Regions from separate parts of the Peribacillus frigoritolerans genome, predicted to be linked through region 3. Evidence: riboswitches for the same ligand, from Rfam matches in the RefSeq annotation. Region 3 holds a riboswitch; each other region holds the start of a gene.
The links. A riboswitch is a leader RNA that binds a small molecule or an ion and turns the genes downstream of it on or off. The one in region 3 is predicted to bind thiamine pyrophosphate.

Region 1 (4,213 bases), 2.4 Mb from region 3:
AATATCCGCTTTATCGTTTGCCTTTATCAGTGTTGCCGTAATCTTTTTCAGATGGCTGATATACTCCCGTTTACCCTCATTGATTTTACGATCACTGATTTTCTCCAAGTCCCCGCCGTTACTATTGATCAAGTCATTCGTTCCGATATAAACGATGAAAGTATCGGCTTCATCAAGTTTCGTTTTAATGCGGTAATCATCAAGCTGTTTCATCACCCCATCCGTTTCCTGGCCTTTTATACCGTAATTCCAAAAACTCACCTTTTGTTCCGATTCCGGGTTATTCAATTCATCCTCCAGGCCTTCTATATATCCTTCCCCGTCCTTATCCCCTTTTCCATAGGTTAACGAATCTCCAAAAGCCATCACCCTTTGCACATCTTCCGACTCCGAGGCCTGAAACTCATATGCAGCAAAACATATAACCAGTACTATAATCAAAAAAACTGACAATTTTTTCATTTGGTTCTCCTCTGTCTTTTTACTAGAAGTATTTAATCCTTTACATACCCCAAAAACCTGCAGACGTAACATAAAAAAGGAATTGTCAGATAAAGAGTAAAGAGTGTATGATAATAAAAAACTTTCAATGGATTGAGTGTCATTTACCGTCCCTTAAACAAAAAACGGGATTACCCTTCATTCTGGAGATTGAATAAATGATAGTTAGGAGTTTAAATCATGGAAGAGCACATAGAGTTTAGAGAGGCAGAACTATCTGATCTACCCAGAATTGTTGAAATATATAATTCGACAATTGCTTCAAGAATGGTCACGGCGGATACGGAGCCTGTATCCGTTCAATCGAGGGTTAAATGGTTTGAGGAACATCATTCAGAAAGTAGACCGCTATATATCATTACTATAGAAGGGAAAACTGCTGGATGGATGAGCTTTCAATCCTTCTATGGCCGACCGGCATATAATTTCACTGCCGAAATCAGCATTTATATTGATGATTATTTCCGGGGAAAAGGAATCGGACAAATTTCGATTCAAAAGGCAATTGAATTGAGTCCAAAATTAGGTATTAAGACTATATTGGGTTTCATTTTCGCCCACAATATACCGAGCCTTAAGCTTTTTTCCAAATTCGGGTTTGAAGAATGGGCACATTTACCTCAAGTTGCCGAGCTGGATGGCATTGAGCGGGATTTGATCATTCTCGGTAAACGTGTCGATATTTAATATAATTCTTTAGAGCTATTGCCTTGAGCAGTAGCTTTTTCAAATTAATACAGGTCGAATTGGCTAATTTATGCTTTTTGGAGGGAAAAATATTCAGACTCTCTTTTACTTGCTAACGCATTTAATAGCGTATCCAATTCTTGACTGGCTTGAACAGTTAGCAGACTTGTTAAGCCGTAACTTGCTGCTAATTTGAACATTTCCTGTCTCTTTTCTTCAATTCTTTCTATAGTTACCTTACGGCAAGGCATTATATGCCACCTCCCATTTATTCAATTTTTTTACACTTTCATCATAATGAAACTACTAGTTAAAATCAACTATTTTCCAGAAATAAAATGTGTTATTTTATAGGTCAAATGTGACAAAACACCTACTTTATTCTTTAATTATGTATATTTTATGTCATTTTCTATTAAACCCAAAAAAGCATCCACTAGTGTAGACTGTGAATGCTTACATCATATACCTTATCCCAGAACCCAAAATATAGTCCATCGCTTACTATGTCATCCATTCAGAAGGTGACTCGTTATTAGGTCTATTTATAACTATCCTATATTCATCTTCGAGCACTTTTAATGGGGCATCATAAAGGTGCCTTTCATCAGAGGTTTTGTATACTCCATTGGCCAATAGCTCTTCAATGAGCTTTGCCTTCCTCTGTTCAATCCTCTTAAATAATTCTGCCATGTAAATGGCTCCTTTCCTAGTCATCCTAGAGCCTGCTTCTAGTTAGCTAACTTTATCAACTTGTTTGATTTTCACCAAATTATATATACCTTTTCTATTATGTCACTAAACGTTATTTCCAAAAATAAAAGCCCCTTCTAATTCAAGAAGAGGCTGACAGTGTCCGTACGGCTCTTCTTATCTTCCAAGCATATGCTTGTTGGATTTAGCACAGTTCCCAAAACGGGTCCGCTGCCGAGGTTTCTTTGGGCCAAGTCCCTCCACCTCTCTGGATAAGAATTCGATATATAAATGATGTAGAAATGATTCTATCCTAATAATCATCAAAAGTCAATTACCTGGTTCTCCCTTTTTTCCTGGACATAATGTGCTCTCTCTTCAAATACGGGTTGCATTTTCTTGTCTTTCTGATATGATGTCAGTAATTACATACAATTCACACCACTAGGGGAGTCTTTTTTAAGACTGAGATGGAAATAGTTCCGGACCCTTTGAACCTGAACCGGCTCATACCGGCGGAGGGAAGTGGATGATATCGTCCATTTACAGACTATATCCATCTACCCCGTTCCGTATTCAGGAACGGGGTTTTTCATTATCAACGGGAACCATTCTAAAGGAGGATGAACAATGGAGAATATTAAAACAGAAACATTCAGTGATAGACTTCATGCACGGGCAAAAGAGATTTGGAAAAGGAACCATTCACATCCCTTTGTCCAGGCAATTGGAAACGGCACGCTTCCTGAAAAGAAATTTGCCTATTACCTGAAGCAGGACTATATCTATCTCATGGATTATTCCAAGCTCTTTGCTTTAGGTGTCATCAAAGCTCATAACATCGAAACCATGGCAAAGTTTGCGAGCATTTTAAATGAAACCCTTCAAGTGGAAATGGATATCCATCGGCAATATGCTTCCGAATTCGGGATCAGTGCCAAGGAATTGGAAGAAACAGAACCTACTCCCACCACTCTAGCCTATACAGGTTACATGCTAAATACAGCTCAGCATGGGACTTTGGCAGACTTGATCGCCTGTCTCCTGCCCTGCGCTTGGGATTATTATGAAATCGGTTTGCTACTAAAAGAACAAAATGGAGCAGCATTGGAAAACAATCGCTACGCAGATTGGATAAGGTCCTATTCATCACCTGAATTCGGGGAAGCACACAAGTGGCTGATCGCATTGTTGGAAGAATTGACGGAAGGCATGCCAGAAAAGGAACTTCTTAGATTAGAAAAGCACTTTTTGGTTACTTCCCGATATGAATATTTATTCTGGGATATGGTTCAAAATGAGCAGGATTGGCCGCTGTAGGTCGCAGACATGATGATGAATCCCATCAAGAAACTGACGTTAACTGCCATGATCACGGCTATAACGACGCTGACCAGTTCATTTATTTTCATCCCTGCAGGATTTGCAAAGGTCTTTCCTATTCAGCATCTGGCAAATGTCCTCACGGCCGTTCTATTGGGGCCTGCTTATGCTGTGACACAAGCTTTCTTAGTTTCCATCATTAGAAACATGTCTGGTACCGGTTCAATATTCGCCTTTCCCGGCAGCATGATCGGTGCACTTTTGGCTGCCATCCTTTATCGAAAAACACAAAGCTTAAAATTCGCTTGTTTAGGTGAAGTAATCGGGACCGGCATTCTCGGTTCCCTGGCCTGTTATCCACTTGCCATCCTCCTAATAGGAGAAAAAGCGGCTCTTTTTGGTTTTTTACCGGCTTTTATGCTCAGTTCATTCGCAGGTGCGATTTTAGCTTTCATATTACTTAAAATACTTCTAAAAAATAATTATATGAAGGGGTTTTTTTATGAAAACAGCATTAACCATCGCCGGCTCTGATTCAGGGGGCGGTGCTGGAATACAAGCGGATTTAAAAACATTTTCTGCACATGGGGTCTTTGGAATGTCTGCAATAACAGCCGTAACCGCACAAAATACAATGGAAGTCCGTTCAGTACAGCCAATTGAAACAGCTATCATATCGGACCAAATTGCAGCTATCTTTGAAGATATTCCTGTCGATGCAGTAAAAATAGGCATGCTTGGATCAAAAGAAATCGTGGAAACAGTCGCTGCGTCCCTTAAAACCTTCATGCCTGCCATCGTTATCCTTGACCCTGTCATGATTTCCAAAAGCGGCCACCATTTGCTCGACGAAAAGGCTGTCTCCGCCTTAAAAATGGATTTGCTTCCGCTTGCAACACTTGTAACACCAAATGTACCGGAAGCGGAAGTACTTACTGGCTTGTCGATTCGGACGAAACAAGATTTCTACAGGGCATGCATTTCAATACAAGAAATGGGTCCCAAAGCC
Region 2 (4,213 bases), 2.3 Mb from region 3:
GCCAGACGCTGTTTCATCCCGCCTGATAATGTTCCAATACTTGTATGGCCCAGGTTCAATCCTACTTTACGGAAATGATTTTGAATCTTCTCTTTCATTTCTTCTTTAGGGACGGAAAGATTCTCAAGGACGAAGGCAATTTCCTCATCGGCAAATGGCATGCAAAACTGACTATCAGGGTCTTGAAAAACATATCCCCATGAAGAAGGGCATTTCAATTTCTCCGTTTTCATCGGTACTTCGATAGAATTTGGAATCAATCCGCTTAACACTTGTAAAAGAGTCGACTTACCACATCCTGATGGTCCCAACAATAGCACTTTTTCTCCTTGATCAAACGATAGTGATAGGTCCTTGAATATTAAAGATTCATCACCGGGAAATTTCATTCTTAACTTTTCAACAAAAACGATTGGTTCCATGGCCCTCAACCTCTACTTTTGATCCAGTTCTGCATAATCTTTATTTGAAACCGGACGCACAAGATTAGTTACACCTGTTGCTTCCAGGACTTTAACTAGATAATAAGCAGTCACACCTGCAAAGAATATGGAACCCAAAAACCTCGCTATCATGAATAACGATAGATTCCAAGTAGAAAGCGCACCTATTTCCCCGTATGCAAAATCCATGATAACTGATGCCAGGCAGGAAGCTATCGCAGCTAAAACGGCCACCGGCATATTGAATTTTTTATATTTGAACGCCCTGAACACCAGTTCCGCGAACAAACCTTGTACCACCCCATATAACAGCACGGTCAGCCCCCATGGTGAACCAAGAAAGAACTCCCCGGAAGCTGCTGCTATCTCCGCCAAAAGTGCCACACCCGGTTTCCGTAAAATTAAAAAGGCGACGGGGCCAGCTATAAACCACATTCCATAAATAAGTTGATCCAAATGTAACCCGAATGGTTTAACGGAATAATAGATCGAACCCCAAAGGATATAAACGATTCCAAATGCTACCGCAATTACGATCGTGACCAATATGTCCGTTAATTTCAATCCTTTTTTCATTGTTTCATTCCCCTTTATACTTCTAGTGTTTCCTTATGCACAGGCCATGTCTCTAAACGATAAGCCATTTCCCAAAATGAGTATTCATATTGGCTGCTGAGGATAAAATGCTCTTTCATTCTTTCCTTATCTTCGTCTGTCACTTTTTCAGCAATCTCATCAAGCCTCGCAATTTGCTCTTCCACCAAAGTGCGGAACCACTCCCCTCCGTAAGCCGCTATCCATTCTTGATAAATCGGCTCTTCCGGCATGCACCCTTGCAGTCTTTCACCTATTTCATAATACAGCCAGTAACACGGCAAGATAGCTGCAATAACATCCCCTAAATGTCCCGAATATGCCGCACGATACATATGGGAGGTATAAGCATAAGCAGTCGGGGCAGGTTTGAAATTATCCCGTTCTTCTTTTGTGATGCCTAATCTCTCAGAAAAATTCTCATGAAGCTTCAACTCCGCTTCATATGTTCCTTGTGCATGGCCCGCAAGCCTGCTTGTTGTATGTAAATCCGTAGCTTTGACTGCCCCTAAAGCTTGAACTCTAGCAAAATGAGATAAATAATAGGAATCTTGCATGACATAAAAACGGAAACACTCCAATGGCAATGTGCCATCTCCTATTCCTGCAACAAACGGGTGATTAAAACTAGCTTCCCAAATATGATCAGCTTCCTGACGAATTTCCTCTGAAAACTTCATGTCCATTACCTCCAAATTATATTTTTCAAGAAATGTTACGGAAAAAAACCTTTTATCACCCCTTTTTTTGCAAACAAAAAACCACTTTCTTAAACGTAAAGAAAGTGGTTGTACTTGAAATAATACAGAAACGTATTGTTCCAGACCCCACTTCCCTACGCTGGTATAAACCAGATCAGGTTCTAAGGGTCTTAAAGTCATACTTTAATCTCAGCTTCTGCGGTAAAAATCAACTTTCACCTATAAAGCACCCCTAGTGGTACAAATTGTATATTAAATTTCATTTGCCTTTATATTAACACGATAAATCCAATTGTCAAACGTATTACGGAAAGTTTTCAACTTAATGATTTAGGGTTACTAACCTTTCAATCTTGCATAACCCCCATTTACCCAGCAGTTTAACGGCACTTTAATCAATGGGTTTCGCTACGTAATTCACTCGTGAGTTTGGCCGTTTTACTCGTGAAATTGATGTTTACATGGGATTTCTGCTGCTTTACTAATGAGTTTAGCTGCTTTAATCGTGAGTTTGGCCGTTTTACTAATGAGCTTAGCTGCTTTAATCGTGAGTTTGGCCGTTTTACTCGTGAATTTAGCTGTTTTACTCGTGAGTTTGGCCTGTTTACTCGTGAATTTAGCTGGTTTACTCGTGAATTCTCCAACTTTACTCGTGAAATCTTTTATTCTCTAAAAATAGCCTATATGGCAGGGAACAGTTGCATGACTGTCCGCTGACATATAGGCCATCTACTAGAGAACAATATTATACATTCGATGTAGCTTTTAGTTTTATATTTTCCTCAAGCTGCAGTTTATCATAGCTGCCATACCTCTCTTTCACAACGAGTAACGCCAAGGCAGCCATTATGCTCGGAACCGTGAAGGCCATGAATGCATTTTGTGGTGAATAGTTAGCAGCGAGCAGTAATCCTATTAATGTTGGGGCAACAATCGCTCCAATTCTACCAAAAGCCAAGGCCCAACCTATCCCGGTGGACCTTATCTCCCGCGGATAATACTCGGATATATACGTATTGGCCAAATTCATCGTGCCGACTGTACTGGCCCCTCCAAAAGCGATCAGAATATATAATGCTGCTGCATTTGAGGTCAAACCTAATATAACAAAACAGACCGTACCCATGGCACAGAGGGATAAAAGTACTCTTCTATGGCCTATTTTCCCAACTAAATACCCTCCAATTATCGATCCGCCAATTTGTCCTATTCCCGATATAAGATTGAAAGATAAACTGGATGAAAGGCCGTATCCGGACTGCTGCATGATTTTGGGTAACCATGTATTGAGTCCGTATACCATAAGTAAACAATTAAAGGCAGCTACCCAAAACGCAAATGTGCTAAGAGTGCGCTTATTTTCAAAGAGTTTCTTGACTGGAAAGCCCTTTGCCCTTTCTTGGACTTTGGCAAACTCATAATCGTCCGACTCTTTATAGTCGCCGTCTGGATCAATGCGATTCAGGATTCCAGCAAGCTTTTCTCCTTGTTTTCGAATAACATAATAGGAAAGCGATTCAGGAAATTGCTTCATGAAGAATGGCAGTGCCAGCAAGGGAAGCGCCCCTATCCAATACAAAACCCTCCAACTCATTTGTTCCATCACATACATTCCAATTAAAGAAGCGAGTATGCTTCCGATAGAATAACCGCAGTACATAGCGGTTACAATGAGAACCTTATTCTTTTTGGGTGAGTATTCCGCCATTAGGGAGATGACGTTTGGCATTAATCCTCCCATTCCCAAGGCCGCTATAAATCGCATAACCGAGAAAAAGGCAGGATCCGGGGCAAAACTTGAAAGTAATGTAAAAACACTGAATAGACATATACAGATGGCAAGCACTTTTTTTCTCCCTATTTTATCCGCAAGAGGTGCAAAAATGAGTGCTCCCACCATCATACCGAACAATGAGTAACTTGCAATTCCGCCAGCTTCGACTGGCGTCAAGTTCCATTCCTCCATCATCAAAGGCAAACCTACTCCGTACATGGCTATATCAAATCCATCAAAGGTAATTGCGAACAAACACCACATGAAGACCATTATATGAAAACGGCCAAATCTACTATTACCTACCACTTCCGAAGCATTGACCTCACGCAATATATTCCCTCCTCTTTGCCATATTTCACGCTATAACATGTAATGTCAGTTTCCCTAGTTCACCGTAATCTGCTATTATTTCATCGCTTGCCTGTATCGATACGGCATCTGTAATTCCGCCTACTAAAACAATCATTCCAGCCTGGATGGAAAGTCCTTCCCGGTTAATCATTTTTACAAGCTCCACAATCGAATGAATCGGGTGATCGAGCACAGCTTCACCGCGACCCCTCTTTTGCATTTCACCATTTTGATAAAGCGTAACTTCTGCTTGAGCCCAGTCCGTGTGATACGGTGAATAAGCTTGATTGCTAAGCAGGATTTTGGCTGAGGATGCGTTATCCGCTACTACATCGGTAAGTGTAAAA
Region 3 (4,213 bases):
TACAACTACAAAAGGGCTGATTGCCTGTCATCAAACTATGCTTAATCATACTGGCGACAAGGACCTGCATAAATTACTTGTTGAAGTGATCAATCAAGGGAAACAGGAACATGACCAACTTGAATCATTATTAAAAGAAAATAACGTAGGACTGCCTCCGTCACCACCTGAAAGACCTAAAGCTAATTTGGAGGATATTCCAGTCGGGGCACGTCTTCAAGATCCTGAAATCTCTGCTTCAGTATCAATCGATATTAATGCAGGATTAGTTGCTTGCAGCCAAATCATGGGTCAATGCATCCGAGAAGATATTGCACAGATGTTCGCACAATTCCATACGAATAAAGCTGCATTGGGTGCTGACTTCCTAAGATTGAATAAGGAAAAAGGCTGGCTTGTCCCTCCTCCTCTTCATATTAATAAAACAAGTATGTAAATATAATGAAATATCCCCTAATCATGTTGACATCGTGATTGGATGCCCAACATGATTAAGGGATTAATTCCGATAATGAAAGGACGATTAAGGAATCACTACCATTGCAGACTTTCGATTAAGTGGCACTTTGTGCATTGTTGACTATAATCAGTTTTTACAAATTCATGATTACAATTCTCGCGAAAAATGTTCAGCTCCCTTTTCAGCTGTTCCAATTGAGTTTCCAACTGTTTCATTTCAACTTTTATTTGGATTACCCGATTCATCGAATTCTCCCTCTCGTCGGAATCACAGATAGATTTCCCCGTCCGTTTTCCTAAATTCATTCGCTTTTTCTTTAAGACCTTCATCGATTACCGACTCAAAACCCAGACCCTTTTCCTTCGCCAAATCACGGATGTCCTGAGAAATCCTCATACTGCAGAATTTGGGTCCGCACATTGAACAGAAATGGGCTGTTTTGGCACCCTCTGCCGGAAGTGTTTCATCGTGATATTCAACTGCCCTTTCAGGATCGAGGGAAAGATTGAATTGATCTCTCCAACGAAATTCGAATCTAGCCTTCGAAAGGGCATCATCCCGTTTCCGTGCCTGGGGATGGCCTTTTGCAAGATCAGCTGCGTGGGCTGCAATTTTATAAGTAATGACCCCTACACGAACATCCTCTTTATTCGGAAGTCCCAAATGCTCTTTCGGTGTCACATAACAAAGCATGGCCGTTCCAAACCATCCAATCATGGCAGCACCAATCGCAGAAGTGATATGATCGTATCCAGGAGCTATATCCGTTGTCAATGGTCCCAGGGTATAGAATGGAGCTTCTTGACAGACTTCCAGCTGCTTATCCATATTTTCTTTAATCAAATGCATCGGTACGTGACCGGGTCCCTCCACCATGACTTGAACATCGTGCTTCCAAGCAATCTTCGTCAGTTCCCCAAGTGTTTCCAATTCAGCAAATTGAGCCTCATCGTTTGCATCTGCAATGGAGCCAGGACGGAGGCCGTCACCTAATGAGAAAGAGACATCATACGCCTTCATGATTTCACAAATCTCTTCAAAGTGAGTATAGAGAAAACTTTCTTGGTGATGGGCCAAGCACCATTGTGCCATGATGGAGCCCCCCCGGGAAACGATTCCCGTAACTCGCTTTGCTGTCATGGGAATGTATCGCAAAAGCACACCGGCGTGTATGGTGAAGTAATCGACACCTTGCTCAGCCTGCTCGATTAATGTATCCCGGAAAACTTCCCAATTTAAATCTTCCGCGACTCCATTCACTTTTTCCAATGCTTGATATATCGGAACCGTCCCAACTGGCACAGGTGAATTCCTGATAATCCATTCCCGGGTCGTGTGAATATTCTTTCCGGTGGAAAGATCCATTATGTTGTCTGCACCCCAACGTGTAGCCCAAGTCATTTTCTCCACTTCAGCTTCGATCGATGAACTAACAGCGGAATTTCCAATATTCGCATTTATTTTCACATGAAAATTACGTCCGATGATCATGGGCTCACTTTCAGGATGGTTAATATTTGCCGGTATGATCGCCCTCCCGCTAGCTACCTCTTCTCTTACAAACTCAGGGGCTACATTTTCCCTGATCGAGATGAACTCCATTTCCGGAGTTATGATACCTTTTCGGGCATAATGGAGCTGGGTTACGTTTTGCCCATTCGCTGCACGCAATGGTTTTCTTTTCAATCCCGGAAAAACTTCTGCTTTGGTTCGTGACTCTTTTTTATACCCGTTATCTTCGGGCTTTATTTCACGCCCTTCATACTCTTCAACATCTTCCCTTTCCAGAACCCAGCTGCGTCTAATCGGGGCAAGACCTTTATGAATATCAATGGGATATTCTGAATCCGTATAAAAACCGCTTGTGTCATATACTCGTAAAGGCGGATTCTCCTCTTCGCCGAATGACCCTGTAGTCGGACTTAGCTTAATTTCACGCATGGGTACCCTAATATCGGGTCTAGATCCCTCAACATACACTTTTTTACTCCCGGCAAAACTGGACATAATTGAAACGTTCATGTCATTTACTGAATTACTCATCATGATTTCATTTCTCCTTTTTAAGTTCATTTAAAAAGGACAAAATCCAATCCATTTCGCACGAAAAAGCCAGATCTCATATTTAAGACCTGGCTAACGTTAGTATGGCTACAGAAATGACCAATTGAAATGTCATTGTTTAGTAGATTCTAACTTCCCCACGCTGGTATGAACCAGATCAGGTCCTGAGGGTTAAGAAGCTTAAGCGCTTCTCTCTCAGCCCAACTTATATTGGACACCCCTAGTCTGAATAATTTAATTGATTACAGGATAACTATATCTCACCCTTTTCATTCTGTAAATAATTTGAAAGACCTAATATTTTCATTACAACTCTCAAAAATTTGTTATTTGAAGGAGAGCCGTCAATTAATTCCCCAGGCCCTCAAGGATAGGGTAGAGCTCCTCTAAATGCTTGATTTCATAGGTTGGAATCACTTCATTCCGTTCCTTATCATGGCGATTTATCCAAACCGACTTTATGCCTACCCGTGATGCTCCAAGGATATCCGTCATTAAATTATCGCCGACCATCAATACTTCATCTTTATCAAGCTCCATGATTTCCAAAGCATGCTCAAAAATGGAGGCATCCGGTTTACCTCTTCCAAATGCGCCTGATATCACGATTTGGTCGAAATAAGGAACCAGTTCAGGCGTAATTTCAAGTTTGGTATTTTGCAGCTCAGGAGATCCGTTCGTAAGCAATAGCAATTTATACTTCCCTTTTAATTCATCCAGAACACGGAATGTTTCTTCATAGATAAATGGCTTTTTGCGTCTCTCTGCAGGGAAACGTTCTGCCAGTTCAAGCCCAAATTCCGGGTCATCGATCCCTAATGCCAATAACCCTCTCGTCCACGCTTCTTTCCGATAAGCCGGAGCAATCCCGGCCATCTTCCTGAATTCATCATGATCATCCTGGAAATTTCCCCATAGCCCCTCAAATGGGTTGATTCCGATCATTTGTGTGAATGCATATGTATCGTAAGAAGAATAAAGCTCACGCGCTTCCTTTCGCACAGCTTCTTCAAACTCGTCGACATTCAGATCATATTTCTCCTTGGCCACTTCACATGTGGCCACAAAAGCCTCTTTTACACTTTTCTGATCCCATAGTAATGTATCATCTAAATCAAAAAAAACTGCCTTCAGCAAAATGTCCACCCCTCTTTCCCTATTATTGAATTCGTAAAAATTACACTATTACAATAATAAACCACAACCAATAAAAAAAGAATAACTATTCGGAAAATGACTTACCTTTTCTAGTGGGAAACCCTTATCCACTTATCATCTTTCAAATACATACAGCTTTCCATTACTGGCAATCTTGAATTTCGGACCGGTGAACCCCCGTCGGATCAGCTCTTTCCTCATATATACCATGAGGGCGGCATGACTCACGATCAGAACATCCCTTTCCCCCTTTGCAAAGACTTCATCCAATACTTTATTGATCCTTCGCTCTGCGATCTTAATTTCCGCCCTTGTCTGCTTGTTGAACACCGAGCAGCAGCGAATCCAGATGGCCCAAAGGATGAATGGCAGCTTTACCCTTCCTTTAAGAGGCGGGGAAGGTATTTCCCGCAGCTCCTCCATCCGGTGAACCGTACCTGGATAGATATGTTCCGCTGTCTTGACAGCTCTCGACATATCACTGCAATAACATTCCTGCCATTCCTCCACGCCAAATAAAGTCGTTCCATA
Region 4 (4,213 bases), 620 kb from region 3:
TAAGATACTCCGGATGAATGCGGCCCTTTGCTTCATGCCTCCTGATAATTCATGCGGATATGCTTTCTCATACTCTTCTAATCCAGCTTTCCTCAAAAGGGCTTTTGCCTTTTCTTTATCTTTGATCCCAGCAAGTTCACTTCCAAGCAAAACATTTTCCAATACCGTTCTCCAAGGTAAAAGGGAAGGCTGCTGCGGCATATAGCTGATATGGCCCTTTAAACCATTTATCTTTTTACCATCCAGTGAAATGATGCCATGATCCGGCTTCAAAATACCGCCGATCAAGTGGAACAATGTACTTTTACCACTGCCCGATGGCCCAAGGATCGTGACAAATTCCCCATCACCCACATGAAAATTCATATTCTCCAATATATTCTGTTTACCATCGAAAGAATAGGAGACATCTTTAATTTCCAGCTTCATCCTTGCCGCCCTCCTTTCTCTTCCAAGAAACTAAGTATTTCTCCAGGAAGGTGATGATTCCAAAAAAGATCAGGCTCATTCCCATGATGATGAAAATGGCAACAAACACCCGGTCTGTCCTGAACGCAGAAGACGCGAGCGTCATATAAACACCAATCCCCGATTTTGCCCCGAGCCACTCTGAAATAACCGCACCCATTACACTATAGGTGGCCGAAATTTTCAGGCCGGAGAAAATGAACGGGATTGAGTGGGGAAATTCCAGCTTCCAAAATAACTGGTTCTTTCCCGCTCCCATCATCTTGAAATAATGCTTAAGTTCGTATGGTGTCTGGCGAAAACCGTCCAATGATGCAACCGCAACCGGAAAAAAACATACAAGCGAAATCACGATTAACTTAGGCAGCATGCCAAAGCCAAACCAGATCACCAAAAGCGGGGCCAAAACTATGATAGGTATATTTTGTGATAGTATGAGCAGAGGATAAACCGCGTCCTTCACACCTGGAAATAGGTGTAAGGTTGCAGCAACCAATAAGCCGATGCAGCTTCCAATAAAAAAGCCCGACAACGCAAGCTCGGTTGTGGATATAAGGTGTCCGTAAAGATTGCGCGACGACTCAATTCCTTCTATGAAAATGGCCGATGGAGCGGGAAGCAGCCATTCTTCAACCTTCAATAAGACTGTCACTGACTCCCAAACTATCAGCAACAATAATAAAAGAAAGAAGGGAGCCCCCTTCTTCCAAATTCCCCTTCCGATCATGCCCGATATTTCTCCGTTAACGTATCCATCGTAATCCCGCTTGGCTGATATAATATTTTCACTTGCGAAATGACATTCGGCGATCCTATTTCAATCATTCTTACATTCATTTTTTCTATCACGGCAAAAAGTTCGGAAAGCTCGCCCTCCATTGTCGTTTCAAGCGGGTGAACCTCATACTTGACACCTGATTCTTCAATGATCTTGATTGCTTCATCGACCATAGGGATGACATTTTCCCCTTTAGGGATAATTTGTATACTAATTAATGAATTGGCCATTGTATTTCCTCCTATTTTGGTAAAAATTCATTGGTAAATGCCTTTTCAGGATCGAAATCACCTTCAAGAAGCTTGTTTTCAGTCATCCAATCACTGTAATTCTTCCAGATTTCCAGTTTTTGTTCACCCCAACGCGGAGCATCATCCTGATACTTGGCTGCAAGCCACTCCTGGCTTTTCTTAACTAGTTTTGCATCAAGATCCGGCGCAGACTTAATTAACATGTCTGCTGCATCAGCAGGATTCTTAATCGCAAACTGGTACCCTTTCGATGCTGCATGAACGAATGCTTTAACAGTTTCGGGATCTTCTTTTATCATCTTTTCATTTGTAGTCAAAACAGGCGTATAGTAATCAAGCTTATCTGAGTATTCGGTTAAGTAAACCATATTAAGCTTTTCATTTCGCAACTCAGCCTCAATGCCTGTCCATCCATAATAAATCCAGGCAAAATCTATATCCCTTTTAACCGAAGTGAAAAAATCCATGTCTCCTGTATTGACTATATCCACTTCATTTACATCCGCATTTTCTTTTTTCATTAGTGAATCAATAATGGCCTTTTCAACCGGAGACCCCCAGCCACCATACGTTTTCCCTTCAAAATCCTTGGGAGTTTTAATGTTCTTTGCCTCAGGGGAAGCGAATCCAGAGGTATTATGCTGGATGACGGCAGCAACCGAAACAATCGGCACGCCCTGCACGCGGGCCTGCGTTATGCCCTCCTGGTAGCTCACGCCAAATTCAGATTTTCCTGAAGCGACAAGCTTATCCGCTCCAGCTTCACCTGGCATGATAATTTCCACATCAAGACCTTGGTCTTTAAAATAACCTTTTTCCTTGGCTACATACAATCCTGTATGGTTTGTATTCGGTGTCCAATCGAGCACGACCGATACCTTTTTTAATTCTTCATTTTTAGATGCTTCTTCTTTTTCATTAGTTCCGCCTGCACCGCATCCAGCCAAAAGGAACAACGAAGTTAACAGTGGTAAGAATTTATTCAAGTCATTATCCTCCTACACATCTTATAAGATCCATATGCCGGAACCATAATGGGGCTCCAGGTTCTATTCAAATACTGGATAAAAAAGCAAAAAACGCCCGAAGATGAATTCGGACGTTAACATACAAAACAGAAAATCAGTAATAATATGTTCCCTCCGCTGGCATCATCCAGATCAGGTTCAAAGAGTCAGCATCTAAAGGATGCAATCTCAGCCAGCAGTACTGGCCCCCCTACATTTCTCGCACATATGAACTTTTCTCTCTCATTATATCAATTCATAGGGAAAAAGGAATACTAATTTGCTTCTTCTCACTAATTGGAAAGGTATTCCTGGCACTTTAGGATTTCTTGCAAAACATCTTTTGGAACGAAAATCATTGAAAGCAAAATAATTCTGCCTCTTTCCTTTCTAATCATTCTTGGCTGCAACGGTGGCGGACACTTATCAAATAGTCATTTCTTTGCAAGCATTCATATAATGAGCATTACCTGTAGACATTTTTGTTTACCGGTTTTATTAAACCCTTAATTTCATAAGCAAAAGGTGGATATGATCATGATAAAGATTAATCACAAATGGTTAGATGTCAGTCAAATCCAACCAGGTACAGCATCTGCCAAATCACTTGAAACTCTTCAATGCTTGGCGGAAGATTCTAACGTTTTTGAATACCGGAACTTTGGGGATTTTAATTTCGAGATACAGCTGAGGAACCGAGTCATAGAGGCAGCTATTGCGTTGGATAAAAGTGGTCCGGAATTTTCCACACTTGAGGAATCTCAATCCAATCAAAAATATTGGCACCTTTCAAAGGATGGCACCTTTACCCTTCAGCCAGGGATTCTCCCTCATGCTGCGCTTGTTGACATTTTCATGAATGGAAGGCTTTATGCCTTCGAATGCGGGACAGCAATAGTCGTCACTTTTTTAAAGGCGATTTTGGATTTAATCGGCCCCAGGAATTTCGACTATCTTTTTTCAGACCTATTTTTATATGACTTTCGCCCTCCAAGGAATATGGCTCTTATCATTCACCAAGGACGGGATTATTTACCAGGGGATTGCGTTTACTTCATAAACCCTGATCATGACGAGACAACTCCTGAATGGCAAGGTGAAAATGCCATATTATTAGGGAGAAACCTCTTTTATGGCCACGGGATCGGGATTACCACTGCACAGGGAATCATCAATGAATTAAATAGCAATAGAAAGCCGTACGCCACCATATCAGCATTCTTGACAACACATATCATTTTCCTGGATAGTTCCTTCTATAGACAATTTCAACTAAATATCCCCCGAGCAAAGCCCGATCACTGTCCTGTCAGCCTTTCCAATTGTATTGTTTCTGAAATAGGTTCGAAGATATACCTTTCATGACCTTTTTGTTTTATATGCATAAAAAAATGCTTGGGGAGAGATCTCCCAAGCATTTTTTCTTTTCACGCACCAATATTCCCTTTGCCTTTGAACCTGCGGGCACTTGCCTGACCCCATTTCGTTATGGATAGTGTATAAACAGCCAAGGCTGACCATATGAACAAAAAGGCTAAAAGATGTGCTTTCGTGAAACTTTCATGATAGACGAATACCCCGATCAATAAAGATAAGGTCGGAGCGATATACTGAAAAATGCCAAGCATCGATAACGGGATCTTCTCCGCCCCTTTTGCAAAATATAAAAGAGGCAATGCCGTGGCAATCCCGCCGCCCACCAACAGCAA

Region 1: linked by a shared signal. The riboswitch ahead of tenA (thiaminase II) and the one ahead of thiC (phosphomethylpyrimidine synthase ThiC) in region 3 are both predicted to bind thiamine pyrophosphate.
Region 2: linked by a shared signal. The riboswitch ahead of tenA (thiaminase II) and the one ahead of thiC (phosphomethylpyrimidine synthase ThiC) in region 3 are both predicted to bind thiamine pyrophosphate.
Region 4: linked by a shared signal. The riboswitch ahead of ABOA58_RS20080 (ABC transporter substrate-binding protein) and the one ahead of thiC (phosphomethylpyrimidine synthase ThiC) in region 3 are both predicted to bind thiamine pyrophosphate.

Annotation. Positions count from the first base shown of each region.
Region 1 is NZ_CP158190.1:1,519,257-1,523,469, reverse strand. Features, by position in the region: gene ABOA58_RS07550 (GDSL-type esterase/lipase family protein) at 1-462, opposite strand, end outside; gene ABOA58_RS07545 (GNAT family N-acetyltransferase) at 682-1,188, shown strand; gene ABOA58_RS07540 (aspartyl-phosphate phosphatase Spo0E family protein) at 1,257-1,439, opposite strand; gene ABOA58_RS07535 (Fur-regulated basic protein FbpA) at 1,693-1,881, opposite strand; SAM riboswitch class I at 2,056-2,160, opposite strand; TPP riboswitch at 2,318-2,422, shown strand; gene tenA (thiaminase II) at 2,512-3,201, shown strand; gene thiW (energy coupling factor transporter S component ThiW) at 3,217-3,738, shown strand; gene thiD (bifunctional hydroxymethylpyrimidine kinase/phosphomethylpyrimidine kinase) at 3,707-4,213, shown strand, end outside.
Region 2 is NZ_CP158190.1:2,397,856-2,402,068, reverse strand. Features, by position in the region: gene ABOA58_RS11790 (ABC transporter ATP-binding protein) at 1-422, opposite strand, end outside; gene ABOA58_RS11785 (ECF transporter S component) at 435-1,019, opposite strand; gene tenA (thiaminase II) at 1,034-1,717, opposite strand; TPP riboswitch at 1,853-1,982, opposite strand; gene ABOA58_RS11775 (hypothetical protein) at 2,223-2,411, shown strand; gene ABOA58_RS11770 (MFS transporter) at 2,484-3,845, opposite strand; gene ABOA58_RS11765 (2-keto-4-pentenoate hydratase) at 3,871-4,213, opposite strand, start outside.
Region 3 is NZ_CP158190.1:4,716,745-4,720,957, forward strand. Features, by position in the region: gene ABOA58_RS23225 (DUF3231 family protein) at 1-436, shown strand, start outside; gene thiC (phosphomethylpyrimidine synthase ThiC) at 728-2,506, opposite strand; TPP riboswitch at 2,642-2,756, opposite strand; gene ABOA58_RS23235 (HAD family hydrolase) at 2,873-3,661, opposite strand; gene ABOA58_RS23240 (histidine phosphatase family protein) at 3,797-4,213, opposite strand, start outside.
Region 4 is NZ_CP158190.1:4,099,749-4,103,961, forward strand. Features, by position in the region: gene ABOA58_RS20065 (ABC transporter ATP-binding protein) at 1-429, opposite strand, end outside; gene ABOA58_RS20070 (ABC transporter permease) at 413-1,195, opposite strand; gene ABOA58_RS20075 (thiamine-binding protein) at 1,192-1,476, opposite strand; gene ABOA58_RS20080 (ABC transporter substrate-binding protein) at 1,488-2,483, opposite strand; TPP riboswitch at 2,618-2,727, opposite strand; gene ABOA58_RS20085 (protein-glutamine gamma-glutamyltransferase) at 3,042-3,869, shown strand; gene rarD (EamA family transporter RarD) at 3,932-4,213, opposite strand, start outside.